3 regions of the Staphylococcus piscifermentans genome follow, and region 1 is predicted to be linked to each of the others. Evidence: predicted binding sites of a transcription regulator. Region 1 holds the regulator's gene; each other region holds the start of a gene.

Region 1 (10,936 bases):
AGTTTCATCCATATCGAAAATTTTATTTGCAAGTTGATTAATAAAGTATCTATCATGCGAAACGAAAATCAGTGTCCCTTCAAAATCTTGCAGTGCCTGTTCTAGCATTTCTTTAGAATCTATATCTAAATGGTTTGTAGGCTCATCCAAGATAAGTACATTATTTCTTTCTAACATAAGTAGGGCAAGTTGAAGACGTGCTTTCTCGCCACCTGATAAATCATTAATCACTTTTTTTACATCATCTTGCACAAATAAGAAACGACCGAGTACTGCTCGTACATCTTTTTCTGGCATAGTAGGGTATTGATCCCATACATAATCCAGAATGGTTTTGTTTGATTTGAATTCAGCTTGTTTTTGATCATAATAACCGACTCGTAAATTGGCACCATGACTGATTTCGCCACTGATTTTAGGAAGACGCTCAGCAATTGTTTTGATAAAAGTAGACTTACCTATACCATTGGGTCCGATGACTGCAATATGGTCGCCTTTTGTGACTTCAAGTGTTATAGGGGAAGTCACAGGATGATGGTCATAACCGATTTCTAAGTTGCGAATATGATAGACATCGTTGCCGGTATTGCGATCGAAAGCAAATTGAATATTAGCGCTTCGTGCATCTAACATGGGTTTGTCTATACGTTCGATTTTTTCTAATACTTTACGTCGGCTTTTTGCCATTCCGCTAGTCGAAGCACGTGTAATATTCTTTTCCACGAACGTTTCAAGACGTTTGATTTCAGCTTGTTGCCGCTCATATTCTTGCATGCGTTTTTCATAATATTGGTCACGTTGTGTAATGAATTTACTGTAGTTACCAACATAATGTTGGACGGCTCCTAAAGCTACGTCATAGATTTGGTTGACTGTTTTATCGAGGAAGAAGCGATCGTGACTGATAATCACGATAGCGCCTTTAAAGTAATTTAAGTAATCTTCTAACCATTGTGTCGTTTCCATATCTAAATGGTTAGTTGGTTCATCTAGTAATAATAAATCAGGTTCACTTAATAACATTTGAGCTAAAGATAAACGTGTTTTTTGCCCACCGCTGAAGTCATTGACTGGTCGATGGAAGTCCTCTTCTGTAAAATCTAAACCGTGTAACACAGTTTTGATCTTGCTTTCATATTGATAACCCTCTAGGCGTTCGAATTGGTTAGAGAGGGATTCATATTTAGCCATATGTTCTTTAAATGTCTCAGTTTCATAGGCATCCGCATGTTCAGCTAACCAATTTGTTTCTGCTTGCATATCTGATTCCATTTGCTTAAGTTTCGCAAATGGTTTAGACATTTCTTCCCAAACAGTATGATTTGTATCTAAAGTCATTTGTTGTGTTAAATAACCTACTTTTAAATTTTTGATTTTTGAAATATGACCTTCATCATAATTATCCACACCAGCAATGATTTTCATTAAGGTAGATTTGCCGGCACCATTGCGACCGACAATACCGATTTTCTCATGACTCTTCACTTCGAAATGGACATCACTAAAGATTTCTTCTCCATCAAAAGATTTAGAGACATCATTTAACTGTAGTAATATCATGCCGTATTATTTACGAGATAAAGTATATGTAGAATATCTCGTAGTCCTCCTTTCTTGGCTCTTTTAATCACTTACTCTCCATTATAAGTGCTAAACTTGAATATGCCTATCAAATCTTCTTGATTTTCTGGATAGGAAAATAATACGTATTTGCATTGAAATCGAAAGTGAATATTCAATTGTATTAAATTTCTTAGGATATCATGTGTTCAAATTATATATTTAATCGTATAATGATAACTACATTGCTGAAAAATAAGTGACAAATTTAACTGTAATTTATATGGTTATTGATTAAATTGTTCATAGAAAGTTACTTTTACAGTCATTTATTTTAGGAGGTATATAAGGTATACTTAGTTAATAAAAATGCTTTATTCCTTCTTGTTTAGGAAGATTAATGTAATAACAATATAAAACAAAAACTATTTGCATATATCAATTTGTCCGTTGAGAACGTATTAAAGAACAGCTATTTCTGGGCAGTATCCTCGGAAAATTGAGAAATAGTTCAAAAGATGTGGGGGTAAACATAGATGAGTAATCAAAAAAATAATATTCCTCGTGCGACTTTAAAACGTTTGCCGCTTTATTACAGACTTGTCAATCAACTTCATGAAAAAGGCATTGACCGTGTTAATTCTAAGACAATCAGCGAGGCCTTAGATATCGATTCTGCTTCGATCAGAAGAGACTTTTCTTACTTTGGAGAACTAGGTAAGAAAGGTTACGGTTATAATGTTGAAAGTTTGTTAGAATTTTTCAAGAGTAAAATTAGTGAGCGAGACACCATTAAAATTGGTTTGGTGGGAGTAGGGAACTTAGGTAAGGCCTTGCTCTCATATAATTTCTCTATTCATGATGAAATGCTAATTACTGAGGCATTTGATGTTCGTGATGAGGTGATAGGCCAACAAATCGGCAATGTTATTGTGAATGATATGCAAGATCTTCAAAAAGTCTTGAAAAAGGCTGATTTGGATGTCGTCATACTTACAACACCAGGGCCCGCAGCACAAGAGGCTGCTGACCAACTCGTGCAGAGTGATGTCAAAGGAATCATGAATTTCACACCCGTACGTATTGATGTCCCAGATGATGTATCAGTTCATCAAATAGATTTAGGGATTGAATTACAATCCTTGTTGTTCTTTATGAATAATTTACGAAATAATAGCTAAAAAAGAGGAGTATCGAGACGGAAATAATGTTAACAAAAATTATTCGGTCAATTCTCCTCGGCAAAGCTATTGTTATTAAAAATAGAGCTGGGACCTCATACGAAGTCCCAGCTCATTTTATTTGAGTGTGGAATGATATCCATTCTCTATTTTAATAAATTTTTAAGCTTTTTGAACTGTAATTGTCCAAGAAGCATCTCCAAGTTGTTCATAATTGGTTACTGGATAATTCTTTTCAGCTGCCCAATTCGGAATCGCTTCTGTTGCTTGTGTGCAGTCGAAGTCAATTTTCAACTCATCACCGATTTGCAACTCTTCCATTTTCTTTTGTGCTTCAATTAGCGGGAAAGGACAAACCATTCCTACTGTACCGAGTTCGTATAACATGTAAACACTCCTTAATAAGTTTCAAATTATGATTGTGCTGCAGGACGTGCTGCATTTTGATGAGAAGACTTTTGTGCGGCCTTCATAGGTTTGACGAATAAGAAGTAACTCATAAACCATGTACCCAAAATCATAGCAGCTAAAGCAATCCAGCCTTGCCATGATAGAGCTGCTGTAGCTACTAAACCATTTCCGATTGAGCATCCGCCAGCTACAGAAGCGCCGAATCCCATAAAGGCACCGCCGATAACGCTGTTACGCAATGTTTTCTTATCTGGAAGTCTCCAAGCGAATTCTCTGGATCCTTTGGCTGCGATATATGAGCCGATGAAAATACCAAGTACTAAGAACACTCCCCAGTCTAAGAAAGAAGTTTTACCTGACAAAATAAATTGTACAAGGTTAGAAGAAGGTGTTGTAATACCTAATCCGCCTTCACGTCCAGTTGAGTAACTCATCGGCCATGCAAGTAAAGCTATTAATCCGACTGCAATGGCAGCAATGAAAGGATGGAATTTCTTCTCAAAGAAGAAGTGACGCCCGCCTGTATAGCGTTGTTTTAATTTTGGAACTGCAATTTTAGGTTTAGGCTTACGTAAAGTTCTGACTACCAGGTAACCAGTTATAGCGACGATTGCAATTACCCAAATCCAAGCAGGAATACCAGTGCTTGTAGACATATCTGCATTCACGTTCGTTTTAGAATTTAATTTTTCCATGACTGGTTTTAGCACACCAGCTTTAGTAATTGCTGAAAAGACAGCATATGAAAATAATGCCAGCCAGCTGCCGATTAATCCTTCGCCAGCTCTATAATAAGTTCCAGTAGCGCAACCGCCAGCAAGTACAATCCCTACACCGAAGATAAATGAACCGACGATTGTCCCTGCGATAGGAAAGGTACCGTTATCTAAAGGTTTGCCGATAATAGCTGTAAAGACAAGTAAACCGATTGCTTGAACTGATATCGCTATCAATAAAGCATAAAACATTTTATTATTTTTTTGAACGTACATATCACGGAAGCCTCCAGCTAAGCAGAAACGTGTACGCTGCATAACAAATCCGAGTAAACTTCCGACCAGAAGTCCACTAATAATCATCCATAGCATTAAATCCCCTCATTTCCGATAATGTTAATAAGCTTTATAATAATAAAGAATGTTATCATTTGCAAGGGGAGTTTTTTCTATTTGCATATTTAAATTTATTAAGAGCATATAGTTTTAATATTTAAGGTTAAAAATGACATATAAGCTAACAGTGAAATATGCTAAAATATGGATAATAACTAATATCGTACGAAACAGGAGGATTACCTTCATGCAACCATGGACAAATGAAACATCATTACAACGTATAGAACAAACCTCTACGGAAGCACTGACAGAAATGAAGCAGCAAGTCAGTCAATCTTCCTATACACAAACATTTCATCTGCAACCTCCATTCGGAGCAGCAGGTAAACCTAATGGAATGCTATATCACAATGGTAAATATTATATTTCTCATGAGTGGTATCCATTTTATTCTCAAGAAGGCTTAAGTTATGGATTTCAATATGAATCAACTGATTTAGTGCATTTTGAAGCGGATGGCAGTGTATTACAACCAGATAATCGTTTTGATGAATATGGAATTAAAGGAGGCAGTATTTTTGTATATCAAGATAACTTGCACTACCTTTATACGGGTGAAGGTACTAGTGGGGATAAAGCGATTGTTCCATATCAATTATTAGCATTTATTAATAACCATCACCAAGCTAATAAATTTCCAAAACCAGTTATTGAAAATCCACCTGAAAGATTCTTGCCTACCTTGCAAGATCCGAAAGTTTTTTCAAAAGATAACCAATTTTATGCGTTATTTGGTGCACAAACTGAAGAAAAGCAAGGGAGAATATTAGTTTACAACGCTGAAAATCCTTTGAGTTGGAAATATGTAAAGCCTATTAAAACAAAACTAGCAGATTTTGGACAAGCTTGGACTTCACCAGACTATTTTACACTAAGCGGCTATGATATATTGATGTTTACTGTGCATCATGAAGATAAGCAAATCCATTCAGGTTTCTTATTAGGACATTTGGATTTTGAAAGATTAACCATGAATCATGGTGACTATAAATTATTGGATGATGGATTTGGTTTCACTGCTCCTCAAACTTTTGAAGATGAAGCGGGTAACAGAGTCTTGATCGGCTTACTCAAAGCACATGGTGAAATCGAAGAACTGAACCAAGCTAATACAGCACCTTGTTTATCCATACCGAGAACGCTCTCCATCGAACAAGGCAAATTATATCAATGTCCACATCCAGCCTATACAGCACTCAGATATAATGAAGAAACTGCTTTAGGTTATGCGAATAAATTCACGAAACAATTGCATCCATATGAGGGCGAGCAGTTCGAAATGTTGATTGATATATTGGAAAATGAAGCGACAGAAATATATTTTGAACTTAGAACTTCTAAAAAAAATTCTACGCTCATTACTTATAATACACATTCTAGATTAGTCACTTTAGACTGCAGTGAGAGTGGGGCGTTACCGAATGAAGCTTATGGAACAAAGTGTTCAGCTCAGCTTGCAAAGCCGCTTGAACAGTTGAGAATATTCGTGGATTCTTCTAGTATCGAAATCTTTTGCAACAACGGAGAAAGAGTAATGTCTTCCCGTATATTCCCTGATAAAAATAGTACTGGCATTAAAGCGGGAACTGAATCTGGCCAAGTGTATTTGAAGTTTACAAAATATAACTTAAAATCGATTTTTGGATAAAAAAATATGGTTTGAACCTTACTGCACAAACATAAAGCCGGCTGAGACATTTATTTTAGGACTCAACCGGCTTTTAAATTTATATTTTTTTAAGGTTACGTACTGATACATAACAATGCTCACCATTTTTGAAGTGGATTTCGCGTTCTTTAGAAATCACTTCTTCAATATTGTTGCGGTTAATCACGAAGCTGTTATGGCAACGGAAGAAGCGGTCATCTATGTTGCTCAGTTCCTTTAAACTGCCATAGAATTCAATTTGCCGATTATCCAAATGTGCAATTAACCGGTGCGATTTAGAAGAAGATTCAAAGAACATGACATCATCATAATTCACATATACTGAATTGCTGCCTCTCTTTAATTCAATAGTCTCTACGTTGTTTTCTTTGGAGAGAAGTTGCAAACGTGTCAAAGAAGTCTCAAGACAATCGATAATACGTGATTTCATTTCACTTGGATCATCTTTGAAAATAAAGTCCATGGCAGCCACTTTATAAACAAAAGTAAGATAAGTGAGTTCGCTGTGACTTGTAATAAATATGATGCTGCCCATCGTATCATATTGTCTCAACTCACTACCGAGTTTAATACCATTAATATCTGCATCTAATTGGATATCCAAGAAATAACAACAAATTTCGTTTGTTTCTTTTGCATATTCCAGCACTTCATAAGGATCTGCAGTTGATAGAACAATTTCTAATGGTTTTTCTTCAATCATAATATAATTATTGATAATCTCTTCGATATGAGAACGTTGTTGCAGATCGTCTTCACAGATAATAATTTTCATTCTCTCACTCCTTACGTTTCGTATTGATAATCTCTAGTTTTTGAACAAAGTAATCGTTTTCAATGATTGTGTCCAATAAGACATTTTCCTTACTTTCGGATATTTCTTTTAATGTAGATAATCCTAATCCTCTATTATTTCCTTTAGTTGAAAAACCTTCTTGAAAAAGTTCATGCACTTTAGGAATATCTTTCGCACATTTGTTCATAATAATAATAATTACTGAGTTTTCTTCTTTCATAAAACCAATTTGAATTAAAGGATTATCAATTTCTAAAGAAGCTTCAATAGCATTATCTAATATAATTCCAACCAATCTTGATAAATCAATCATATTTAATGAAATCTCATTAATTTCGTCTGGTACTTCTACGCTTACTTGAATATTATTTTCTTGAGCTTGAATAATCTTGCTGGTTAGTAAGCCTTTAAGTTCACGTATTTGTAAATGTTCAATACCATTTATCTTAAATGATTTAGTTTGAATATTATCTTTCAAAGGCGTGATATTATTATCAAAATAAGTTTTCAAACCTTCCATATCATCATCTCGGATAAATTCGGACATAGATAATAGAATATTGACATAGTCGTGTCTGAATTTACGCATATCATTATTAATTTTTTCAATGCGTACTGTATATTTGTAATAATTATCAATTTCTTGCATTTGACGTTTGTAACGCATTTCACGGAGTAATGAGATAGATATGACAATAACCAGTATAACTATTGCTAAAATAAATGCCACATATACTATAATTACAAGTTTAAATGTACTTGATTTATCAATACTTGATGGCATAAAAGTAAAAAGCATCACAAATGTAAAGAATAGAAATAATGCTACAAGTGTTATGTAGATTTTATTGGTCGATAAATAAGATTGTCTCAAAATTTTAATAAGATATCTCAGTGAAAAAGAACAAACTATTGATACAGATACAAAAATTAATATATAGATTAAATTAACTATAATTATATTTAAACTACGTATATCAAATAATAAAAATATCAATAGAGTAGACATACTACTGAGATATAAAATTAATATACTTCCAATTATAGTAAGAAAAGAGTATAGTTTTACTTTTTTATAAAAATACAAAATAGCAGCTATGATTACTATAAATAAAGCAAATCGATTAAAAAAGTAGTAACAAAAACTACCAATTAAAATGATAAGCAAGATATATAATATATCCTTAGCTGCATATTTCATGTTTAAAATTATTTTGGCAATTATGAAAAGCATAACTTCTTGAAAAACCGCTATAAATAAGCCGTTTAAAAGCTCCATGTTTTTTCACACTTTCTAAATAAGAAAAAACTTATTTTTGTTCATCTAATAATTCGCTAGGTACTTCTGGTTCATCAAAAAATCCAACACAAGGATTATATTTAGCAATGTTGCCAATTTGTTCAAAGATAAAAGCGAAAAGTTTAAAAATACCATTTAAAATATCCATAATAAAATTCATCCTTTCGATTGTTTTGGAAAAAAGATAGGCAATTGTGCAGCACCAATTAAAACGATACCTAACTGTACAAGCTCATTAAAAGGTTGTGGGATAAAGAACGAACCAATGAGCAAAATAACAGTTATACTAATAGCCATAATTTTTTTCTTTTTCTTCATGTGATCTGGAATAGGCTGTTTAAGCGTCGCAGATGGAGCATAGATACATATCAATATAAATGCAACCGCTGCCATTACTGTCATAAAAATTGGTGGTATATCGATAGAAATCAATATCCACGGAAAAATTACAAATAAGATAATACTTTCTATATAACATGCAAGTTTTGATTTCGCATGCGCGCCATGTGCATAGTGCCTAATAATGAAATAGCTTAAATGAACAGTTAAAGTGTATAAGAAAACATGGAATAGAAGAGCAAGTCCATAAACAACTATCGTTTTAAAAAGATTATTAAAGAAAACTTCAAGACCTAATTTGATTTTTAAGTAAGCAATTCGATCTAAATTATTTCTTTTTTGCAAGGCTTGCGCCCAAGCATCTATACGTCTTTCTAAAGCCTTTTGCATAGCCTCACTCTCCTCGCTTACATTATACAATTTTAACGTATATAATTTTCATTTATTGCCTAACTGTTCATTTATAATTCCTAACTGTATTATTATTGCTAATATCGATATTTTAACATAATTTTCCATACAGTTTTGTAGGAAAAACAGTTATTTAGGGAATTTTTAACAAAAAATATAAACAAGATGTTTTAATAAAGATGTATCACAGAGATGTGATAAGAAGTGAAGGAAGAATTTACTTAAAGACATATCTCGTATATGTCTTAACCTCAAATTTGAGAGGAGGCGTCGAGATGACAGGCAACATTGTAGACACAGTTAAAAGCTTTGTTAACTTGATTCTAGACACTGTAAAAAAATACGCTAAGTAATGCGTTATCTCAAGATTGATTGTATGTAAAGTAACATAGTTTCAGCATTCTCGTTTGATATTCTTCGCAAAGAAAAAACGGGATGCCCAACTGACTGACCATTAAAAAATATTTAAAGGAGGTATGTCACATGGCAGGCGATATCGTAGGTACAATCGGTGATTTCGTAAAATTAATTATCGAAACAGTAAACAAATTCACTAAAAAATAATCCCTTTTATTTATTGTCCTTTGAGTATAAGCACTAAATTGTTTAATTATTAGTAGGAAGGGATGTTTGTCCTTGCATTTCCTTCCTATTCCTAATAACGCATCTATTGGATAGAAATTTTAATAGAGACGTTATATTAAAAATTATCGTGAGCATCATTAAATTTATCATATATCGGTAAATTCACTAAAATTTTTCATAATTAATAACATCCCCAAAAATAGATAGAAAAATAACTGTAAACATTCCCTTAATAATAAGTTTAATAGCCCGTGAGTTCCTCCCAAACTCACGGGCATTTTTTGCGTTTAATTATCATATTTATAAAGGGAAGGCTTACGATTTTCGAACACTGGAATATTTTCACGTTGTTTTGTTACTTCAGCTAGATTAATATCCACTGTTAAAGTTTCTTCTTGTTCGCCAGCCTCTGCTAGTATTTCACCATTCGGAGTGATTACCATAGAATGACCTGCATATTCTGTTCCGCCGTCTTTTTCAAACCCACAACTATTGCAAGCAACGACGAAGCTGTCATTCTCAATGGCTCTACTTTGTAATAACGTTCTCCAATGATTTAAACGAGCTTTAGGCCACTCTGCTACATAGAAGAGAATATCCGCTCCATTAACTGCGGGATGTCTCGCGATTTCAGGAAATCTTAAATCGTAACAAATAATTTGAGATGCTTTGACATTTGGAGTCAGCTGAAAAGCATAGGGGACTTCTTGTCCGCCGTTTAAGAAAAGATGTTCATCTAGCATCGGCACAAGATGAATTTTATCATATTGATAAAGAAGTTCTCCTGTATTACTGACTGTAAATGCGGTGTTATAGACTTGTTGGTTTCTGCTATTTGAAACTGATCCCGCAACAATTGTGACATTGTATTGCTGACTTAATTTCTGGATAAAAGGAAAGTTCTCTTGTAAATCTTGATCTGCTAATTGTTCCAATTTATCTAAAGCGTAACTGTTATTCCACATTTCGGGTATGACTGCGATTTCTGTATCTGAGTCTAATTGCTCTGAAAACAGAGCTTCAATTTTTTTCTGATTGGCTTTTGTCTCTGCAGGTTGAATATTGAATTGGAAAAGTTGAATTTTCATTTTGCGTCATCTCCCTCACTTTTATATTCACTTTACTAAATTACAGACTGAAATTCCAATGTTGCAAATATTCAAATTACTCTTGCATACAATAGTAAATATTACAAACTATTAATAATATTAATAGTTCATTTCAATCAATCCAACTTATAGAATTTATCTTCATCTTCTTATATACTTAAATTGATTACTATATTTTTGTAAGAAGGGAGGTGCTTTTTGTGATGAAAAATAAAATTATAAAAAATCTATCAATTTCAGTAGCAGCAATTGGATTTCTTTTCCCATTTGCACATCTTAATGCTTCAGCTGCAGAAGCTCAAAATAATAATGAAGTTCCGCAAGTTAATATGACGACAGAGGATAATAATGATGTATCACGACAAAATTCGAGTCAAAATAGCCAACATACACAGAATCAAGATGTTCAACCTCCAAACAAGCCAGAAATAAATAATGACGCATCTGATCCAGCAACTAA
Region 2 (10,936 bases), 170 kb from region 1:
AAGAAACTGCTGTCCAAAACATTCAAAGAAATTCAGATCATTTCATAATTACAGATGCAGAGGGCAATGAATATAATTCTAAAACAGTAGTTATTGCGACAGGAGGCACGAGTGTCCCACAAACCGGTTCCACTGGAGATGGTTATCCCTTCGCGGAAAAATTCGGTCATACTATTACTGAACTTTTCCCGACTGAGGTGCCTATCACTTCAAAAGAACCATTTATTATTCGTAAAACACTTAAAGGATTAAGTTTGAAAGATGTGTCTTTATCTGTTTTGAGAAAAAATGGAAAGCCGCGCATCACACACCGTATGGACATGTTATTTACACACTTTGGTATCAGCGGTCCTGGAGCTTTGAGATGCAGCCAATTTGTGTATAAAGAACAAAAATCTCAAAAGAAACAAGAAATTCTAATGAAACTGGATGTTTTTCCCGATGAAAAAGAAAATGAATTACAACAAAGAATTAAACAACAAATTCATGCTGCACCTGATAAATACATTAAGAATAGTTTGCGCGGTATGATAGAAGAACGTTACCTTAACTTTATATTAGAACAAGCAGGTGTAAGTGAAGAAACAACGGGACACCATATTTCAAACCAACAGATATTAGAAATCACTCGTTTGTTTAAAGGTTTCATCTTTACTGTCAATGGCACTTTATCAATTGAAAAAGCATTTGTAACGGGCGGCGGTGTTTCAATCAAAGAGATAGAGCCACATACGATGATGTCAAAAATTACTCCTGGATTATTTTTCTGTGGAGAAGTTTTAGATATTCATGGATATACAGGTGGCTATAATATTACGAGTGCCTTAGTTACTGGACGGGTGTCAGGCATGAATGCTGGTATCTATCAAAATTAAAAAGCATATAAAAATGAGCCGGGTCAGCTGTTAACTGACTCGGCTCAAATTTCAATTATATACTATCTATTTCTAAACCTTCGTCTCCCCATGCATTCATGCCGCCTTCGACATTTACTGCATGCACTTCAGGTTTATGTTGATTGAGATATTCTACTACTCTGCCGCTTCGAACACCAGCTGCACAAACAAAATAATACGTATCATTTTCGTTAAATTCATTTAAATTATCTGGAATTTGATCCATAGGAATTGTAGTGGCATCTGGAATAATACCAGTTGCAGTTTCTTCATCTGTTCTGACATCAACAATGTGTACAGGAGAATGATCTAGAATTTTCTTTTTTAATTCATCCGTTGTAATAGATTCCATAGTAATTTCACCTTCCTTTATTATTTCGCAACAATATTGACTAATTTTTGAGGAACGGCGATGACTTTCTTGATGTCTTTATCCCCAATATCTAATTTAACATTTTCATTTGTCAATGCAATCTCTTCCATTTGTTCTTTTGAAGCATCTTTAGGGATAAATGCTTTTGCTCTAACTTTACCATTAACTTGGATAACAATTTCCACTTCATCGTCCACAAGGAAAGCTTCATCATAATCTGGCCATGGTTGATACGTAATTGTTTCATCATGACCAAGTTTAGACCATAATTCTTCTCCTAAATGCGGTGCAATCGGTGCAAGCATTTTTACAAATCCTTCTACGTATGGTTTGTAGAGCTGCTCAGCTTTATATCCTTCATTTATAAATACCATCAATTGGCTGATTGCTGTATTGAAGTTTAAGGTATCAAAGTCTTCAGTTACTTTTTTAACTGTTTGGTTGTATACTTTTTGCAATGATTTATCATCAGTTTCTACAACTTTAGATGTTAACGTGCCGTCTTCATTAATCAGTAATCTCCATACACGATCTAAGAAACGGCGAGAACCGTCTAAACCTTTCTCACTCCATGCAATCGCTGCATCAAGCGGTCCCATAAACATTTCATATAATCTTAAAGTATCTGCACCATGTGAACGCACGATATCATCAGGGTTAACGACGTTACCGCGAGATTTACTCATTTTTTCATTACCTTCACCCAAAATCATGCCTTGGTTGAATAGTTTTTGGAATGGTTCTTTCGTTGGAACAACACCCATATCATACAATACTTTATGCCAGAATCTTGCATACAATAAATGTAGTACGGCGTGTTCCACACCACCGATATATAAATCAACTGGCAACCAATGTTTTAATTTTTCAGGATCTGCAAGCATTTCATCATTATGCGGATCGATATAACGTAAATAATACCAGCAGCTGCCTGCCCATTGTGGCATTGTATTTGTTTCACGACGACCTTTCATGCCAGTTTCAGGATCCACAACATTTACAAATTCATCGATATTCGCTAAAGGTGATTCACCTGTGCCTGAAGGTTCAATTGAATCTGTTTCAGGAAGCAATAATGGCAATTCGTCAGTCGGTACAGTAGTCATTGTACCGTCTTCCCAATGAATAATCGGAATTGGTTCACCCCAATAACGTTGGCGGCTGAATAACCAATCACGCAATTTATAGTTGACTTTCTTTTCACCTGCGCCTTTTTCTTCAAGTAATTGAATAGCGCGTACAATAGCTTCGTCATTGTACAGACCGTCTAAATCCCCAGAGTTCACATGAGGACCGTCTCCAGTGTAGGCTTCTTTAGAAATATCTCCGCCTTCAATAACTTCTTTGATTGGCAAATCAAATTTTTGAGCAAATTCATAGTCACGTTCATCATGTGCTGGAACAGCCATAACCGCGCCTGTACCATATGAAGAAAGTACGTAATCAGCAATCCAGATTGGCAATTTCTCACCTGATAAAGGATTGATAGCATAGGCGCCTGTAAATACACCTGATTTATCTTTAGCTAAATCTGTACGTTCCAAATCAGATTTCATCGACGCCTCTTTTTGATATGCTTGGACTTCTTCTTGATGTTCGGGAGTCGTAATTTCGTTTACTAAATCATGTTCTGGACTCAACACGGCAAATGATGCACCATAGATTGTGTCTGGACGAGTTGTGAACACTTCAATTTTTTCATCACTATTTTCAATATTGAAAGTGACTTTAGCACCTTCTGAACGACCAATCCAGTTACGTTGCATATCTTTGATAGACTCAGGCCAATCTAAATCATCTAAATCTTCTAACAAACGGTCTGCATAATCAGTAATCTTAAGCACCCATTGACGCATTGGTCTGCGATATACTGGATAACCGCCACGTTCTGAAACGCCATCCACTACTTCTTCATTAGAAAGTACAGCTTTCAATTCAGGACACCAGTTTACCGCCACTTCATCTACATATGCTAATCCTTTGTTATATAGTTGGATAAAAATCCATTGTGTCCATTTATAGTAATCAGGATCAGTCGTATTCACTTCTCTGTCCCAATCATAACTGAAACCTAATTCTTGAATTTGGCGTTTAAATGTTTGAATATTTTGGTTCGTAAATTCACGTGGATTGTTGCCTGTGTTTAAAGCATACTGTTCTGCAGGCAAACCAAATGCATCCCACCCCATCGGATGCAATACATTATATCCTTGCATACGTTTATAACGCGAAATAATATCTGTCGCTGTATAGCCCTCTGGATGCCCTACATGCAATCCTGCTCCTGATGGATATGGAAACATATCTAAAGCATAAAATTTCTTTTGACCTAGATTATCATTCGTTTTAAAAGTTTTGTGTTCTGCCCAATAATCTTGCCATTTCTTTTCAATTTCTTGATGATTAAAACTCACTTTGCTTTCCTCCTAATCAATAAAAAATACAACTCAAACTATTATGATTTTGTCTTATGAAGGACGACAAGTGCCGCGGTACCACCCTCATTCGTATTTCTACGCACCTCATACATAATAGCTCGAGCTGTATTATTCATAAATTTATTCGCTGGTAAGTTCACCTAAAATACTCAACTGGTTCGCACCGACCACCAGCTCTCTTAGCGAGTCCTTTAGATTACTACTCCATATACATCTATTACTATATTTTATTATTAGTCTAAATGCAAGTTCTAGACGCTGTAATTTAAAGCATATACCTTCTTTTTAATGGTTCATTTCATGTTTCTTGAGGTTTTTATCATAGGTAAACAAGAAAACAATAGAAACAACTAATAATCCCATCATTGTTAAGAACATGGCTTGCATATTAAAGGTATCTACTAATATACCGCCAATTAGCGGTCCAAATGCTTTTCCGACAGTCGAAGCGGAATTTACAATTCCTTGATAGGAGCCTTGACGACCTTCTGGTGCAAGTTGATTTGCAATTGTCGGTACAGCAGGCCAAACAAACATTTCACCTAGTGTCAGAATAATCATACCGACCATGAATATTGAAAACTGCTCGGCAAAACTTGTGACAAAGAAAGATAATATAAAGATTAAAATTCCAACTAACATCTGCAACTTCAAGTTGCCTTTCAATAGTCTGATAATCGGATAAATTAACGGTTGTGCTACGAGAATCATGATGCCGTTTACTGTCCAAAGCAAACTGTATTGTCCCATAGTGATATTTAATTCTTGTGTAAACGAAGCAATCGTACTTTCCCATTGAATGTAGGCAATCCAACAAATCGCAAACATAACACACAATAATAATAGTGCAATGAATCTTTTGCGGTACTTCTTAGCCGCCCATTCATTTGTATCTGGAATTTTGACTTTCCCTTTATACTTAATATTGAATTGAGTTACAGCGACAAAGAAGAAAGCAACGTACATTAATAAATTAGCAATAAAGATATAATTAAAGCTTAATTCTGCAACAAAACCTCCCATTGCCGCGCCGAAAGCTACTCCGATATTTTGCGCAAGATAAATTGCATTAAAAGTTTGTCTTCCCCCATTCGGCCATACGACACCTGCCATCGCGTAAATCGCAGGAATAATAATACCGCCGCCGAAACCAAGCATTACTAACCAAACAGCATACCAAGGCCATCCATGAAAGAAGTTAAGCAATGTCGTCGCACATAAACATGTGATAGTGCCTAACATAATAGTTCTGAATCCACCTAATTTATCAAACAAAGTTCCGCCTAATAAGTTTCCGATGACCATTCCTAATGAATTAATCATCAAAACGATTCCGGCAGTCGTTAAGCTTTTGTGCAGTTCATGACTCATATAGATAGTGTTTAACGGCCATAAAAAAACTTGCTCCAGTAATATTAATTGCCATACCGATGACCAGCCACCAGACCTCTTTCGGCATATTCATTGTGCAACACCCGCTTTCTCTCTATTTTTTATTTTCAAAGTCTATTTTCTTTAAACCAAATAAAATTTCCGCAACCCTTTAGTCAGAGCGGCGAAAATTTTAAACGAAAATAGCATGATATGAATTTTTGCAACTAGTAAATAATACTACACTTACTATAGGATTTAAACCCATAAAAATAAAACTATAGAAACATAACTGTTTAAATTATGGTAAAATCTTACAATGGATTAATTTTAGAAAGGAAAATGTCATATGGGTCAATATTTTACGTATGCATTTGAAGATAAACGATATCATACATGGAATTACCATTTAAAAAATAAATTTGGTCATAAAATTTTCAAAGTAGCTTTAGATGGCGGTTTTGACTGTCCAAATCGTGACGGAACAGTTGCTCATGGAGGCTGTACATTTTGTTCGGCAGCAGGAAGCGGTGATTTTGCTGGGAACAGAGCTGATCCGATTGATGTGCAATTTAAAGAAATCAAAGAAAAAATGCATGAAAAATGGCACGAAGGACAATATATCGCCTATTTCCAAGCCTTTACAAATACACATGCTCCAGTAGAAGTATTAAAAGAAAAATTTGAACCTGTCCTTAAAGAACCCGGAGTAGTCGGATTATCTATCGGTACTCGACCGGATTGTCTACCTGACGATGTAGTAGAATATTTAGCAGATTTAAATCAGCGCACATATTTATGGGTGGAACTTGGACTGCAAACCGTTCACCAAGAAACTTCAGACTTGATTAACCGCGCTCATGATATGCAAACTTATTATGAAGGTGTAGAAAAATTAAGAAAACATAATATTAATGTATGTTCTCATATTATTAACGGATTGCCTGGCGAAGATTATGACATGATGATGGAAACAGCGAAAACAGTAGCTCAAATGGATGTGCAAGGTTTGAAAATTCATTTATTGCATCTATTAAAAGGTACACCAATGGTCAAGCAATATGAAAAAGGTATGCTGAATTTCATGTCTCAAGAAGAATATGTCAATTTAGTATGTGATCAATTAGAAATCCTGCCTCCAGAAATGATTATTCACCGTATTACCGGAGACGGCCCTATTGATTTAATGGTAGGTCCTATGTGGAGTGTTAATAAATGGGAAGTTTTGAATGCAATCGATGCCGAATTAGCAAGACGTCATTCTGCTCAAGGCCAACACTACAAGAAAGAACAGGAAGTCAATTAATCAAATGAAAGTAGAACGTATTTTACCTTTTGCTAAGTCGCTTATACTTTCTCATATCGATGAAAAGAGTACAGTAATCGATGCAACATGCGGTAACGGCCATGATACTTTGTTTCTAGCCGAACATGTGCCAAATGGGAAAGTTTACGGATTTGATATTCAAGAAGACGCAATTGAAGCTGCACGTGAGAAAGTTAAAGATTGTCAGAATACCATTTTGATTCATGATGGCCATCAAAATGTAAAGCAGTATGTCGAAGCCGCTGATTGCCCTATTGATGCAGCGATTTTTAATTTGGGTTATTTACCTAAAGGTGATAAACATATTGTGACTGAAGCTGCTACAACTATTCAAGCAATTGAAAATATCTTTGAAATGCTTGCACCAGAAGGCATTATTGTGCTTGTAATTTATCCAGGGCATCCTGAAGGGAAAATCGAAAGCGAAACAGTTTATCACTATCTAGAAAATTTTGATCAGCAACAAGCACACATTTTACAATACGGCTTTATTAATCAACGCAACAATCCACCATATATTTGCGCTATTGAAAAAAGATAAATAAATGCAAGAGCTTCTGCTAGTAAGATTATAATGAGCTGAGACATTAATGCCCCAGCTCATTTTTTTATTTTAATTATTGAAATAATTTATCTACACTTTTAGTAATATCTTTTAATACTTCAACTGAGTGATTAAACTCTTGAGTTTCTTTTTCATTTAATGGAGTTTCATAAATTTTTACAGCGCCAGCACGGTTTACAAGTGTTGGAACACCAATGTATACATCTTCATTGCCGTATTCGCCTTCTAAATAACTTGAAACAGTCAATACAAGATTTTGGTTGCGCAAAATAGCTTTGGTAATATGCAATAATCCCATAGCGATTCCATAGTATGTTGCACCTTTGGCTTGAATAATATCATAAGCTGCATCACGAGTATTCAAGAAGATTTCTTCGATGCGTTTTTCTCTTGCAGGATCTTCTTTTAAAATATCGTATAAATTTTGACCTGCAATACTAGCTTGAGACCATACTGCTAACTCAGAGTCACCATGTTCTCCGATAATACTTGCGTTCACACTTTCAGGCGCTACTCCGAACTCTGCACCTAATTCATATTTGAAACGGGCTGTATCTAAAATTGTACCTGAACCGATAACGCGTTCTTTTGGCAATCCAGAAACTTTTTTAGTTACATAAGTTAACACGTCTACTGGGTTGGCAGCGATTAAGAAGATACCGTCAAATCCACTGTCCATGATTTGTCCTACGATAGATTTAAAGATTTTAGTATTCTTTTCTACTAAGTCTAATCTAGTTTCACCTGGTTTTTGGGGAGCACCAGCTGTAATAACTACTAGATCTGCATTAGAACAATCAGCGTATGACCCAGCTTTAACAATCGATGGTGATTCGCCGTATGGCATCCCATGATTCAAGTCTAAAACGTCACCTTTAACTTTTTCTTCTGCTATGTCTACGATGTAAAATTCATCTGCAACCCCTTGAGCGACCATCGCAAATGCGTAGCTTGAACCAACAGCTCCATCGCCTACTAATACTACTTTGTTTGCTTTAACATTATTCATATACTTACCCTTCCTTTTTAAAAAATCACTTTCCTTATGTGATTAATTTCACATATTCAAGATAACAGGTTATCACTGAAAAAGCAATGCTTTTTTACCTAATTTAACAGTAATTATAAAAGTCTTAAATTTGTAAAAGCAAATAAAAAAGGGGTTGGAAAAACAGCAGATTTATAAAGCAAACCTCTAATATTGAAATTTGCGCGTTCAATATTAGAGGTCTGCTTTTTTATACTTATTAAATTTCAATTTGATCATCAACATCATTAGGAATAAATCCTAATGCATTCACTTTATTATTCAAATAACTTAATATATAACGCATCACTAAAGGACGTTCTGGTTCGTTATGAATTTCGTGATATAAACCGTCCCAAGCTTTAAAATAAAGTTCATCCGTTTTGACGCGTTTTTTTATTTCTAAGATGGCATCAGTATCTAAAATTTTATCGTCTTTTCCATACATAAGACACATTGGAATTTCTTGAATATCCTCTAAGTGTTCCATAGTCTTTCTCATCACATTAACCACTTCTTTGTACCAATGGTAAGAAACTTTCTTCAACATCAATCCATCTTGTTTAGTTTCTTCAATAACTTCTTCATTTCTAGTTAAATGTTCTGGTTCAATTCCTAAATTAAAGCGCATATCTTTTACCCCTGCGCCTATATTTGAAGTCAGCATGTTTTTACGTGTTTTATTATTTTTTTGAAATGCTGTTAATGGAGATAAAAGTATAATTCCTTCAATTGGCAGTTCCGTTCTTTCTAACAGATTCAATGTAATCAGACCGCCTAGACCTATTCCCATCAGAAATGTCGGTAATTTATACTCACTGGCTATTCTTAACCATTCTAAGATATGTTCGTGATAGACTTCAAAGTTGTCAATCTGTCCTTTATTAGAACGAGAGGTTTGACCTTGACCAGGCAAGTCTCCCATGATCACATGATATCCATTTCTTCTTAATGAAGTGATAACATAGGCATATCTACCCGTATGTTCTAATAAATTATGTGCAATGACAATGACACCTTTTGCTTCACTTTCTGTTTCCCACTTCCACATATCAACGACTACCCTTCTACTCTTATTATTTAAGTTTATTGTATCAAAATAAAGTCCTCAAAATCTATCTTGAACTCATTTCCTCTTTTTATAACGCAGTATTATTTAAATCATTTCATGAAAAATTAATCTAACATTATTTACAGTTTTTGTAATATGATATAATATCGTGTATTTTTATATATTGTTAACGTTTTCATACATTATTGAAACATGATACACTAATTTCAATATAGTTGTATGGGAGGAATATCTATGTCACTAGTTAAAGATTTTTTCATCGGTTTGTCCAATAATACATTTTTAAATAACTCAGCAAAGAAATACGGACCAGTATTAGGGGCAAGCAAAGTTGTAGTCGGCAACTCCTTAGATGATTTAATTGAAAAAATCCGTGAACTTAACGATAAGGGAATTACAGTTACTGTGGATTGTTTGGGTGAGTTTGTCGGAACAAAAGAAGAAAGCTTAATCGAAAAGGATATCATCTTAAAAGTTCTGCAAGCAATGCATGACAATGATGTTAAAGCACATCTATCTGTTAAAATCAGTCAGTTGGGCGCTGAATTTGATTTAGACTTAGCTGAGAAAAATCTTAGAGAAATTGTAGCTAAAGCTAAAGAATTAGATAACAGACATGTAAATATTGATACTGAAAAATTTGCAGGCTTAGATGATATCTTACATGTATTAGATGATATTTCTAAAGAATATGATAATGTAGGCACGGTTATTCAAGCCTATCTGTATACTGCTGAAGATATGGTTGAAAAATATCCACATATCAGATTAAGACTAGTAAAGGGTGCATATAAAGAAAATGCATCGATTGCTTATCAAAATAAAGAAGATATTGATACGAATTACATTTCTTTGATTGAAAAAAGACTGAAAAATGCGAAGAATTTTACATCTATCGCTACACATGATGATAAAATCATCGATCATGTGAAAAAATTTGTAGAAGATAATAATATTGATAGAGATAGCTTCGAATTCCAAATGTTATTTGGCTTCAGAACTGATTTAGCTTACGCAATTGCTGACGATAATTACAATTTCTGTATTTATGTACCTTTCGGCGATGATTGGTTCGGTTATTTCATGAGACGTTTAGCAGAACGCCCACAAAACTTGAATTTAGCAGCCAAAGAATTCGTTAAGCCAAAAACACTAGCTATTACAGCGGGCGTCATTGCTGCATTAATCGGATTATCATCTGCCACAACTGCTTTAATTAAGAAAAAATAAAATAAATAAAAGGAAGAAACTTTGGCAGTTAAGCTAAAAGTTTCTTCCTTTTTTTGAATTTTAAAATTATTTGATTGATTTAAGCAAGTTTGCCATTTCAATGGCTGCCATTGCAGCTTCTGCTCCCTTATTTCCAGCTTTTGTTCCAGCGCGTTCCACTGCTTGTTCTATAGTTTCAGTTGTTAACACACCGAAAATAACAGGTAAGCCACTTGTATCACTGACTTTAGAAACACCTTTCGCCACTTCATTACATACGTAGTCATAATGGGAAGTTGCGCCGCGAATGACACAGCCCAAAGTAATTACTGCATCATATTTTCCAGTCTCTGCAAGTTTTTTTGCAGCTAAAGGAATTTCAAATGCACCTGGCACATAAGCAACATCAATTTGATTGCTGTCTACTTCATGTCTTACCAGTACATCTTTCGCGCCTTCTAATAAGCGTCCTGTAATAAAGTCATTGAAACGTGAAACTACGATTCCGATTTTTAAATCTTGTCCTAATAGTTTTCCTTCAAAATTCATTCTGATTTCCTCCAATTTATTGATAATAATTTTTACAGCATGTGTCCCATTTTTTCTTTTTTAGTTTGCAAATAATCATGGTTGTGCTCGCATTCTGGAACAATTAATT
Region 3 (10,936 bases), 710 kb from region 1:
GACAGCCGGTCATTCCTGCTGATGCGCATGCACGTTTAGCGAAAGAAGCGAAAACTTCTATTTTACGCCGTGCTTATAACTTTATGGATGGAACAAATGAAGAGACAGGTGCTCTGAATACTGGACTGCTCTTCTTATGTTTCCAGAAAGCACCGCAGCAATTTATCGACATCCAGAACCATTTAGGACATAAAGACAAGTTGAATGAATACATCACCCATCGAGGTTCAGGACTTTTCCTTATTCTTCCTGGGGTGAAAAAGGGAGGATATCTGGGTGAGACACTATTTAGTTAAAATTGCATTTTGCGTGGCGCTGCTCGGTCTTCTTTTTCCCATCAAAGCTTTACCATTAAGTGCAGCGTCAGAAACCAGTATGAGTGATGCTTATATTGCGATTTCTGATGCGAAAGAGACGCTGAATGATAAAGGGAAGTCAGAAGCGGATAAAAAAGCAGCCGTGGATAAGGTGAAAACTGAGATTGATAAGTTGAAAATTAATGACAGCAAAGCAGGCAAGAAAGTCAAAAATGAAGTGAAAGCTTTAGACAAAACACCTTCTGACCAGAAGAAAGCAGAAGACATGTCTGATTTGACGAAAGCCTTGATTGCTTATGAAAATGCACAAGCTAGCGGCAACTCAGGTGCTGAAATTAAAAAATTGCAAGATGCGGTTGATGGTAAAGATCAAGCAATGAAAGCTGCCATCAAAGCCAAGGATCAAACGCAGTTGAAAGCTCTGAATGCACAATTGAACCAAATTTGGACAAGTAATGAAACGGTTATCCGAAATTATGATGCGGATAAATATGGTCAAATTGAAGTGGCATTAATGCAATTGCGTGTAGCTGTGGAAAAGGAACCTTTGAAACCGCAAAAAGTAGAAACAGCATGGCAAACTTTCAAATCTGGTGTTGATAATGTCAACAAGAAACAATCTGCAGATACTAAAGGTCAATATCATGTAACGCAATTGAATGACGAACTGGATAAAGCCATTCAAGCGATTGATGATAATGATTTAGATAAAGCAGATGCAGCGTTAGGGAAATTCATTCAAGTTTGGCCGTATGTAGAAGGTAAGATTCAAACTAAGAACGGCAGTTTATATACAACGATTGAAGATAAAATCCCTTACTATCAAAGTATCTTAGATAACTCGAACAAAGATCGTGTGAAAGACGGATTGTCTGATATTAATAAGGATATCAAAGACACTGTCGGCAAATCAGGTTATAATGCAATCGATGTCATGATTATCTTCTTACGTGAAGGATTAGAAGTCTTGTTGATTGTGATGGCTTTAGTTACCATGACACGTCAGTCTGGCGATAAGAAAGGTACAACAAGTGTCATCGGAGGCGCCTTGCTCGGTTTAGTATTGAGTTTAATACTGGCATTTGTCTTTATCCAAACACTTGGCAACAGTGGTATCTTGCGTGAAGGTATGGAAGCGGTATTAGGTATCGTAGCAGTAATCTTGATGTTTGCTGTAGGTATCTGGATGCACAATAAATCCAATGCACAACGTTGGAATCAAATGATGCAATCTATGTATGATAAAGCAGCCAACAATCGCAGTCTAGCTTTGTTAGGCTTAATCGGTTTGATTTCCGTCATGCGTGAAGGTGTGGAAGTGATTTTATTCTACATGGGTATGATAGGCGAAGTATCAGCGAAAGACTTTATATTAGGTATCGGAATCGCACTCGTAATTCTCGTTATCTTTACGGCACTCTTCCGCTTCATCGTCAAACTCATCCCAATTCGCTACATTTTCAGAGTACTTTCTATCTTAATCTTTGTTATGGCGTTTAAAATGCTCGGTGTCAGCATTCAGAAAATGCAATTGCTCGACACAGTACCGCAACACAGCATTGAACACTTGCCGACATTAAGTTGGATTGGATTCTATCCAAGTTGGGAAACGATTATACCGCAACTTATTTTTATAGCATTAATCGCACTCTACACTTATTTTTCAAATAAAAGAAAACCAGCATAAAAAGACACCCGTTTTACACATGATATTGTGCAGAACGGGTGTTATATTTATTTCTCAGGAAAAGTCTGCGGATGGCGCAACTGTGTGACTTTCACGATCACCATACTGACTTCGAATAATAAAATTAAAGGAATAGTCAATAGAATGTTCAGCATTAAATCCGGCGGCGCGACAATACTAGCAGCGACAAAACACGCGAAATAGACATATTTACGTGATTTCGATAACTGATGCGCATCGATTAAACCGAAACGCGCTAAACCGAACAACACTACCGGCAATTGGAACAAAATGCCAAAGATGAGCAGCCAGCGCAAGAGTTCCGATAAATACTCCTTGAAGCCGATCACCGGCGCAATATCCATGATTCCCGATAAATTAAGCGAGAAATGGATAATCAGCGGGAAGCCGATAAAGTACGCAAAGGCGATACCTGCTAGGAAAAAGAAAGCACAGAAAGTACTATACCTTCTAATAAAGCCTCTTTCATTTGCATGCAAGCCAGGCGCAATAAAGGCCCATAACTGATAGAAAATAATCGGTGAAACCAGCAGCAAGGCACCAAAGAAAATAATCATGACATAGATTTGAATCATTTCCGTAAAGGAAAAAGCATGCAAAGTCATATTGCCACGTTTAATTTCATGAATAAAAGGATGCATCCACCAATGTGAAGAAATGTACATGATGAGAACGGCAACTATAAAAGCAATACCTGCTTTAAGTAAGCGACTACGCAACTCTCCGAAATGGTCGAGCAAGCTAGAAGTGTAGCTGCTCGTTTGGGTTGTGTAGGATTCTGATTCTATAGTGTCGTTATTTTGTTGATTCTTTACGTTGAGATTCTGAGGGTTTACTGGGTGTCTCGTGCGAATCTTCATCTATATGCTCAGCAGCAGATTTAAATTCTTTCAAAGTCGATCCGATAGCTCTGCCGAATTGAGGCAATTTCGTCGGACCGAAAATAATTAAGGCGATAATGGCAATAACAACTAAACTCGTAGGACCAGTGATACCAAGGACAAACATATTTGTAAACATAAAGTTGTACCTCTCTTAAAGATTGATTACCTTTACTTTATACCTGTTGATAAAGATTATCAATATCAATTAAAAATAAATTTTGACAAAAAGTAAGAAAATGGAAGGAGCGTGAAAGTGGGAGGGAGATCTGAGCGGGAATAAGTTTGTGGATTCGCATTAGTAGGGGGTGTTTAGAAGAGGTAGTTAGTCGGGAAAGCGACCGAGCTGGCTGGATGGACCGGCGAAAGTGTCTAGGCGAGAAAGTGGCGCCTATACAGTTAGGATTGAAAGTGTCTAGGCAAGGAAGAGGCGCCTATACAGTTAGGGGCGAAAGTGTCTAGGCAAGGAAGAGGCGCCTATACAGTTAGGGGCGAAAGTGTCTAGGCAAGGAAGAGGCGCCTATACAGTTAGGATTGAAAGTGTCTAGGCAAGGAGGAGGCGCCTATACAGTTAGGATTGAAAGTGTCTAGGCAAGGAGGAGGCGCCTATACAGATAGAGCCGAAAGTGTCTAAGCGAGGAAGAGGCGCCTAGACACTTTAAAGGAAAGGCACCCTTTTATAACATGGTCTAAAATCCTAAGCCAGAGATAGTTAAATTCCTTCTAAACCATATAAAAAATAGCTATAAAAGAATCTGTTGTTATAGACTCTTTTATAGCTAAACTAAGTATATTGCCGCATAACAAAAAAATAAGCTAACTAAGTTTCGCAAGAACTTAATCAGCCAACCAAAAAGGTTCGTTTGGTATTCACAACCAGTAATTGTGAGCCTTTACTCGGAAGATACTAGTTCACAGCTAGTATCTTCTTTTTTAATACACATAAATCATAGCATGGAAATAAAGTTACCGCAACATATAATGTACAAAAACATTACAAATTAGCCTAACATAAAGTCGGTGTATTTCTATTGGTATCCGCAACCGCACTACTACCGTTCTTTATAAGGCGTAAAACGAAAATAAGAAAACGCTTACACACAACCGCACTACTACCGTTCTTTATAAGGCGTAAAACGAAAATAAGAAAACGCTTACACACAATCGCGCACATCCCCCCAGAATCTGTTAAAATAGTACAAACACTAAACAAAGGGGATGTTTACACATGACAGATTTACAAAATATTTCGCCGCAAGCTTTACGCCAAATGATTCGAGAAAAAGAAGTCACAGGACATACAAGCGGGATGGCAAAAGGTTACATCCAAGCCAACGTCGTCATTCTACCTTCAAAATATGCATACGATTTTTTAAAATTCTGTTTCAAAAATCCAAAAACTTGCCCATTACTCGACGTGTCAGAAGTCGGCGAAGTCAACTTTTCCAAATACGGCAAAGATGCCGATATCACCACAGATGTAGGCGCTTACCGCGTTTATAAGAACGGAGAACTGATTGACACACCGACAGACGTCCAAGACCTGTTCAACGAAGACATGGTCAGCTTCTTGATCGGCTGCAGCTTCACTTTCGAACACGCCTTGCTAGAAGCCGGAATTCCACTGCGCCATCTCGAAGAAGGCCACAACGTTCCCATGTACATCACCAATATACCTGCCGAACCAGCAGGGCGCTTTGACGGCAACATCACCGTCAGCATGCGCCCCATGACCATGAAAGACGCTATCCGTGCCACAGAAATCACCACACATTTCAAGAACGTCCATGGCACACCAATTCATATCGGCAACCCAGCAGACATCGGAGTAGAAGACCTAGACCATCCAGATTTCGGCGAGCCTGTCCAAATCAAAGACAACGAAGTCCCCGTCTTTTGGGGTTGCGGCGTGACTCCACAATCAGTCGCCCTCGATGCCAAACCAGACCTGATCATCACACACGCGCCCGGCCACATGTTCATTACTGACATCAAAGACAGCGAACTCAGTGACTAACACCTGCCGGAAAAGAAAGACTTGGAGAGCACCTCCCTTTTTGAAAGGGGTGCTTTTTTTCATTTGCTCCTCCTCCTCAGAAAATACTCCACACATTTCAGTATTTGTATATTTTTATTATATAAATCAACGTTAAATGCAAATTGAGTTTTATATAAACTCTAAAAGGGAACAGATTACCGTGGTTTTATTTTTACACATATGTGAGGGGGATTTACATTGAGTAAACAAGAAGAAAATAATAATAAAAAGCTCGAGCAGTTGGAACAGTTTAAGAAAAACGGTAAAGACCAACCGATGACTACCAATAATGGTACAAAAGTCAGCGAAGACGAACTCACTTTAACAGCAGGCGAACGTGGGCCAAGCCTGCTTGAAGACTTTCATTTCAGAGAAAAAATTATGCATTTCGACCATGAACGTATTCCAGAACGCGTAGTACATGCACGCGGCTTTGGTGCTCATGGCGAATTCGAATTATATGAAGATTTATCAGAATATACATCAGCTGATTTCTTAACAAATACTGATAAGAAGACACCATTATTTACGAGAATTTCTACAGTACAAGGTTCGAAAGGTTCTCCTGATACAGTCCGTGACGTACGTGGTTTCGCAACTAAATTCTACACTGACGACGGTATCTTTGACTTAGTAGGTAACGATATTCCAGTCTTCTTCGTCCAAGATGCAATCAAATTCCCGGACGTGATTCATGCAGTGAAACCTGAACCTGATACAGAAACGCCACAAGGTGGTTCGGCACATGATACATTCTGGGACTTCTTTGCTGAAAATCCAGAAGCGTCACATACCACAATGTGGGTAATGAGCGACCGCGGTATTCCGAAAAATATTCGTCAACTTGAAGGATTCGGCGTACATACGTACCGTTTAGTTAACGCAAAAGGCGAATCTTTCTTTGTTAAATTTCATTGGCGCCCAGTGTATGGATTAGAATCATTAGTATGGGATGAAGCACAAATCTTACAAGGTAAAGATATCGACTTCCATCGTAAAGACTTACATGAATCTATTGAAAAAGGGGATTATCCAGCTTGGGAATTAGGTCTGCAAATTATTCGAGAAGACCAAGAATTTGATTTCGATTTCGATATCTTAGATCCGACTAAATTATGGCCGGAAGATGAAATTCCTGTAAAAGTTGTAGGTAAAATGACATTGAACCGCAATGTAGACAATGTCTTTGATGAAATCGAACAAATTGCTTTCCATCCAGGACATGTCGTGCCAGGGATTGATTTCTCAGATGACCCACTCTTACAAGGTCGTCTTTTCTCCTACACAGATACACAAATTTCACGCCTTGGCGGACCGAACTTTAATCAAATTCCTATCAACCGCCCAGTGAATAAAGTGCACAATAACCAACGTGACGCAATGTATCAAATGGATATCCATACAGATAAAACATCTTATCACAACAATGGTTTAGAAGGTAACTGCCCATTCACTAGTTCCAAAGCACAAGGTGGTTACGAACATTATCCAGAACGCGTGGAAGGTCATAAAGTGCGTACACGCAGTGAAAGTTTCAAAGACTATTATTCACAAGCTAAATTATATCTTAACAGCTTAACACAACCTGAATATGACCATACAGTTGATGGCTTCTCATTTGAAATTGGTAAATGTAAAAGTATGGATGTGCGTCAGCGCGCAGTTAATCAATTGAATAAAGTAGACCGTGAACTTGCTGAACGTGTAGCGGATAATGTAGGTGTTACCGTTCCAGAAGAAAATGAAGAAGTAAAATCTGATAAAAAAGACAGTCAATTGACGATGGAAAAATACAAGCGTCCATTACCAGGCCACTCAGTAGCCGTATTGATTAATGGCGATATTGATCCAGAAACATTGAAAAAATATGCAAAAGAATTTGCTTCAAACGGCTTAAACTATGCCTTCATCGGTAAACAACAAAAAGAATTGTCAGATGACATCACAGTGAATGACACTTATGAAACAGCACACTCTACTTTATTCGACAGTTTAGTGATTCTATCAGATGGTAACGGTTTAGTGCCAGACGCAGAAGAATTTGCAGCATTGGCTTACAAACATAAAAAACCGATTATCTTTAATGAAGCGGCAGCTAAAGATTTACAAGATGGCAAAATCAAATTAGATGCACCAGGTGTCTTCACTTCAGATAATCCAGATACTATCGTAAAAGCATTTGATAAAGTGCGTTATTGGGATAGAAAATAAATAAGTAAATATTGTATTGAGCAAGATTGAGGGGCTAGGACATTGATTGGTGTCCTAGCCCCTTCGTGTTTGAGAGGAAGATATTGAAACAGGTGGGGATAGGGGGATATTGGCCGAGAATAGAGTGAACATGTCCAATATCCACATAATCTAGACACTACTCGAAAAGTAGTGTCCAGATTCCGGTGTTTTCTAGACACTTCTCGGAAAGTAGTGTCCAGAATAAGGTGTTTTCTAGACACTTCTCGGAAAGTAGTGTCCAGAATAAGGTGTTTTCTAGACACTTCTCGGAAAGTAGTGTCCAGAATAAGGTGTTTTCTAGACACTACTCGAAAAGTAGTGTCCAGAATAAGGTGTTTTCTAGACACTTCTCAGAAAGTAGTGTCCAGAATAAGGTGTTTTCTAGACACAACTCAGAAACTAGTGTCCAGATTTCATCTTTTTCTTGGCACTTCCTCGCATTTTAAACTACCCTAAGAATGTAAAAACGCTTCGCAACTTAAGTTAAAATAAATACGCAATTAATCCTCAACATAATTAAGTAATTTTTGATTTCAAAATAATGCAGAGACAAAATAAAGATAGGTTTAAAAATTGTTACGAAATAGTCGAATTTTAGAGTGGAAAAGGCATGCCGAAATTTCACACATCGTGATACACTAAATCATGGTAATTTTTTCACAAAGTTTAGAAGGGTAAAGTGAGGAGTCAACATGTTCCTATTTATAACGGAAATTGTGATTATGGTACTCGCTATTATTATGGGACTGAGAACAGCGGGTGCATTAGGCTGTGGTATTTTCGCCATTGTAGCACAGTTGATTATGATATTTATATTCGGCTTGCCTCCGGGTTCCGCACCGGTGACAGCCGTACTTATTATTTTATCTATTGGTATTGCGGGAGGAACTTTGCAAGCAACAGGAGGTATAGATTATCTTGTTTACCTTGCATCAAAGATTATTGAACGCTTTCCAAAATCTATTATTTTTATAGCACCAATGATTGTCTTCTTATTTGTATTTGGCATCGGAACAGCAAATATTGCATTATCACTTGAACCCATTATTGCAAAGACTGCGACGAAAGCAGGGATTCAACCGAAACGACCGCTCATTGCCTCAGTATTAACGGCAAACTTAGCTTTGCTTTGTAGTCCGGCAGCCTCAGCAACAGCTTATATTATTGCAACGTTAGCGGTAACCGGGGTGACAATGGGTAAATATCTATCTATCGTTTTGCCGACAGCTTTACTCAGCATGTTAGCACTCAGTATTTACTGCACGTTTGTTGGACGTAAACGCAATGTCCAACCAAGCGTATTTGCTGAAAATATCTTGAGTGATTTAGAAGAAGTAAATATTAAACCGTATTTTCCACGCAGAGTTAAATTAGGCGTAGCAGCCTTTCTAATAGGGGTAGGTTGTATTTTAGTATTCGGTATATTTTCGGATCTGGTTCCTACATTTAAAGTAGACGGCAAAATGATTAAACTACAGACCACGGATATTGTACAACTCTTTATGTATGCCAGTGCAGCAGTCAATCTGGTGCTGGTTAAACTGAAGACGACCGATATTTTGTCTTCCCATATTACACAATCTGCCATTGGTGCCTTGTTTGCAGTGCTTGGGCCTGGTTGGCTAGGTGCGACCATCTTCAGTGCACCTCAGAATAAAAAGATTATGACCCAGAAAATAGGCGGTATTATTGAACAAGTGCCTTGGCTGGTCATCGTTCTAGTTTCGCTCGTTACAATCATTGTGATCTCGCAATCAGCAACGGCTTCGATTATGCTTCCAATCTTGATGAGTATCGGCGTGCCACCAACCTTTTTCTTAGCCATGGTCCAAACTTTAAATGTCAATTTCGTCATTCCCGCGCAACCCACACTGTTATTTGCAGTGGATCTTGATGAGACGAAACAAACGCGGGCAACCAGCTTTATCGTGCCTGGATTTTTTGCTATTACGGTCTCAGTCATTATAGGCTTTACTATAAAAGCATTACTTGGAATATAATTTTAAACAGATGGAAAGACTTCTGCTGGAGTGTTTCTGTCTGTTTTTTTTGCTTTTTGAAAATGTTTAAGTTTCAATTTCGGTGCAATACTAAATAGTACAAGAGTATGGCTTTAAAGAGAATATCATATGAATTAAAATTTCTTTGTAAGAATATTTTGCAAAAGTAGTTGTAAAAAGCGAATGAATAATATATGTTTGAAAGATAAGTAAAAAATATAATCGACTTTTTGATAGAGCAGAAAATATTTATAAAGAAAAGATTGGGGATTGTATGAATGTCGAAGAAAAAGAAAAAACTCGAACAAAGTATGGGAGAAGAAAAGGTAAGGTTCAAGCTATATAAAGCTGGCAAACATTGGATTAAAGCTGGATTAAAAGAAATTGAATTATTACGAATTATGGGAATGCCTTTTAAAAATAAATCGGTTGAAAAGGAACAAAAAATTGAACTTGATGTAGATACAACCGATGATTTGAAAAAAGATTTCATTAAAAAATCCGCTGTTGTAGGCGGTGCTTTTGCCACAATGAACTTAATAGATGGACACCAAGCATTCGCAGCTTCAGAAACCCCTGTTACTTCTGAGTTATCATCTTTCAGTGAGACAGTCGCAAATCAAAATTCTACTTCTCTGACTAAATCTTCAGCAAGCCAGTCTAACACGAGTTCAAATGCAGAAAGCTCAGCAAGCGAAACAAACACTGAATCCTCTCAAATAGAAAGTACTGCACCTTCACAAACAAGCACTTCAGAACAAAGTGAAGCTATTAATTCAGGCAGTATGTCGGAGAGCGTAAAAGACGACAAACATGTTGGATCAACAAGCGATTCTCAAACAGAATCCGCTGAGTCATCGCAATCAACACAATCTAGCGAGGCGTCCAAAAATAATAAAACTTCAGAAACCAGCACATCAAAATCTGAAACTATTCAGAACTCAGAAGCATCTTCAAACACAGCTGATACTGAGAGTCAAACTCATAAGCAAACAAGTGAAAGCCAAACGCATCAAGAATAAAAAGATTCTGAAAATTTAACGAAAGGTAGTTCAGAAGCTTCTCGAAGCACAACTAAAACTGCCGCTGATAGTACTTCCGCTAAAAATAGTACGACTACTTCTTCAGCAGATAAAAAGTCAGTTTCCAATAATACAACATCAAACAGCACAGAAAATAAAACAGCTTCAACCAACTCTCAGAATTCAACAAAAACTGACGCGAGCGACACGCAAAGTACAACATCATCAAATAATCCTTCAAGTAGTGTCAATCAATCGACAAGCACGAGTACCAGTATGTCTAATTCACCTTTACGCGTGAGAATGTTAGCTGCGGCAACGCAAGTGACTCCTATGGCAGCAGCCGCAGCAACTACTACGTCTACAACTTATACAGGCGTAGGCAAAGATAAATATAATGGCGTATCGATTTATTATCATTTAACTATTACGAATACCAACAATACTTCATTAACATTTGTATATACAGTAACCTATGACAATCCTGACACGACTACTGTAGAAAAACCATCTTTAAACTCTAATACAGTAACTATGAATACATGGGGAACTGCGACAGTACCAATGATTACTTTAGGTGCTGGTTATGGTACGCCAACGACTGTACAATCAGGGCTATCTACTTGGGATGCACCTTTAAAATTTTTGACGACACCAAAGCCTACTGATAACCCGATGACAAAAATTGGTAATGGTTATAGTTGGCCATATACAACCATCACTCCTACCAACGAGGGG

What was found. The regulator Rex, encoded in region 1, represses fermentation and respiration genes when NADH is low (regulators of the CRP and FNR family bind a similar motif). The targets are predictions, from matches to a motif close to TTGTGAAATATTTCACAA.
Region 2: CKV71_RS05795 (L-lactate dehydrogenase) is a predicted target of Rex. The motif match lies at 8,016-8,033, and genes of this name have one in related genera.
Region 3: CKV71_RS01520 (anaerobic C4-dicarboxylate transporter family protein) is a predicted target of Rex. The motif match lies at 7,822-7,839, and genes of this name have one in related genera.

What each region holds. Positions count from the first base shown of each region.
Region 1 covers NZ_LT906447.1:1,068,545-1,079,480, forward strand. Annotated here, with positions in the region: gene CKV71_RS04790 (ABC-F family ATP-binding cassette domain-containing protein) at 1-1,560, opposite strand, end outside; gene CKV71_RS04795 (redox-sensing transcriptional repressor Rex) at 2,097-2,741, shown strand; gene CKV71_RS04800 (sulfurtransferase TusA family protein) at 2,904-3,128, opposite strand; gene CKV71_RS04805 (YeeE/YedE family protein) at 3,155-4,240, opposite strand; gene CKV71_RS04810 (GH32 C-terminal domain-containing protein) at 4,452-5,915, shown strand; gene agrA (quorum-sensing response regulator AgrA) at 5,995-6,711, opposite strand; gene agrC (quorum-sensing sensor histidine kinase AgrC) at 6,716-8,011, opposite strand; gene agrD (cyclic lactone autoinducer peptide AgrD) at 8,043-8,180, opposite strand; gene CKV71_RS04830 (accessory gene regulator AgrB) at 8,189-8,761, opposite strand; gene CKV71_RS12785 (delta-lysin family phenol-soluble modulin) at 9,266-9,346, shown strand; gene CKV71_RS04840 (carbon-nitrogen family hydrolase) at 9,655-10,455, opposite strand; gene CKV71_RS04845 (SdrH family protein) at 10,680-10,936, shown strand, end outside.
Region 2 covers NZ_LT906447.1:1,240,280-1,251,215, reverse strand. Annotated here, with positions in the region: gene CKV71_RS05825 (BaiN/RdsA family NAD(P)/FAD-dependent oxidoreductase) at 1-875, shown strand, start outside; gene CKV71_RS05820 (rhodanese-like domain-containing protein) at 931-1,248, opposite strand; gene leuS (leucine--tRNA ligase) at 1,269-3,683, opposite strand; partial or broken gene CKV71_RS05810 (MDR family MFS transporter) at 3,993-5,172, opposite strand; gene CKV71_RS05805 (tRNA modification radical SAM protein MnmL/YtqA) at 5,428-6,384, shown strand; gene CKV71_RS05800 (tRNA 5-(aminomethyl)-2-thiouridylate-methyltransferase MnmM) at 6,389-6,946, shown strand; gene CKV71_RS05795 (L-lactate dehydrogenase) at 7,023-7,979, opposite strand; gene CKV71_RS05790 (alpha/beta fold hydrolase) at 8,218-9,048, opposite strand; gene CKV71_RS05785 (proline dehydrogenase family protein) at 9,304-10,299, shown strand; gene ribH (6,7-dimethyl-8-ribityllumazine synthase) at 10,366-10,827, opposite strand; gene ribA (GTP cyclohydrolase II) at 10,860-10,936, opposite strand, start outside.
Region 3 covers NZ_LT906447.1:354,405-365,340, forward strand. Annotated here, with positions in the region: gene efeB (iron uptake transporter deferrochelatase/peroxidase subunit) at 1-296, shown strand, start outside; gene CKV71_RS01495 (FTR1 family iron permease) at 277-2,004, shown strand; gene tatC (twin-arginine translocase subunit TatC) at 2,052-2,765, opposite strand; gene tatA (twin-arginine translocase TatA/TatE family subunit) at 2,821-3,045, opposite strand; gene CKV71_RS01510 (putative hydro-lyase) at 4,135-4,923, shown strand; gene CKV71_RS01515 (catalase) at 5,221-7,155, shown strand; gene CKV71_RS01520 (anaerobic C4-dicarboxylate transporter family protein) at 7,869-9,176, shown strand; gene CKV71_RS01525 (KxYKxGKxW signal peptide domain-containing protein) at 9,455-10,198, shown strand; gene CKV71_RS01530 (hypothetical protein) at 10,189-10,371, opposite strand.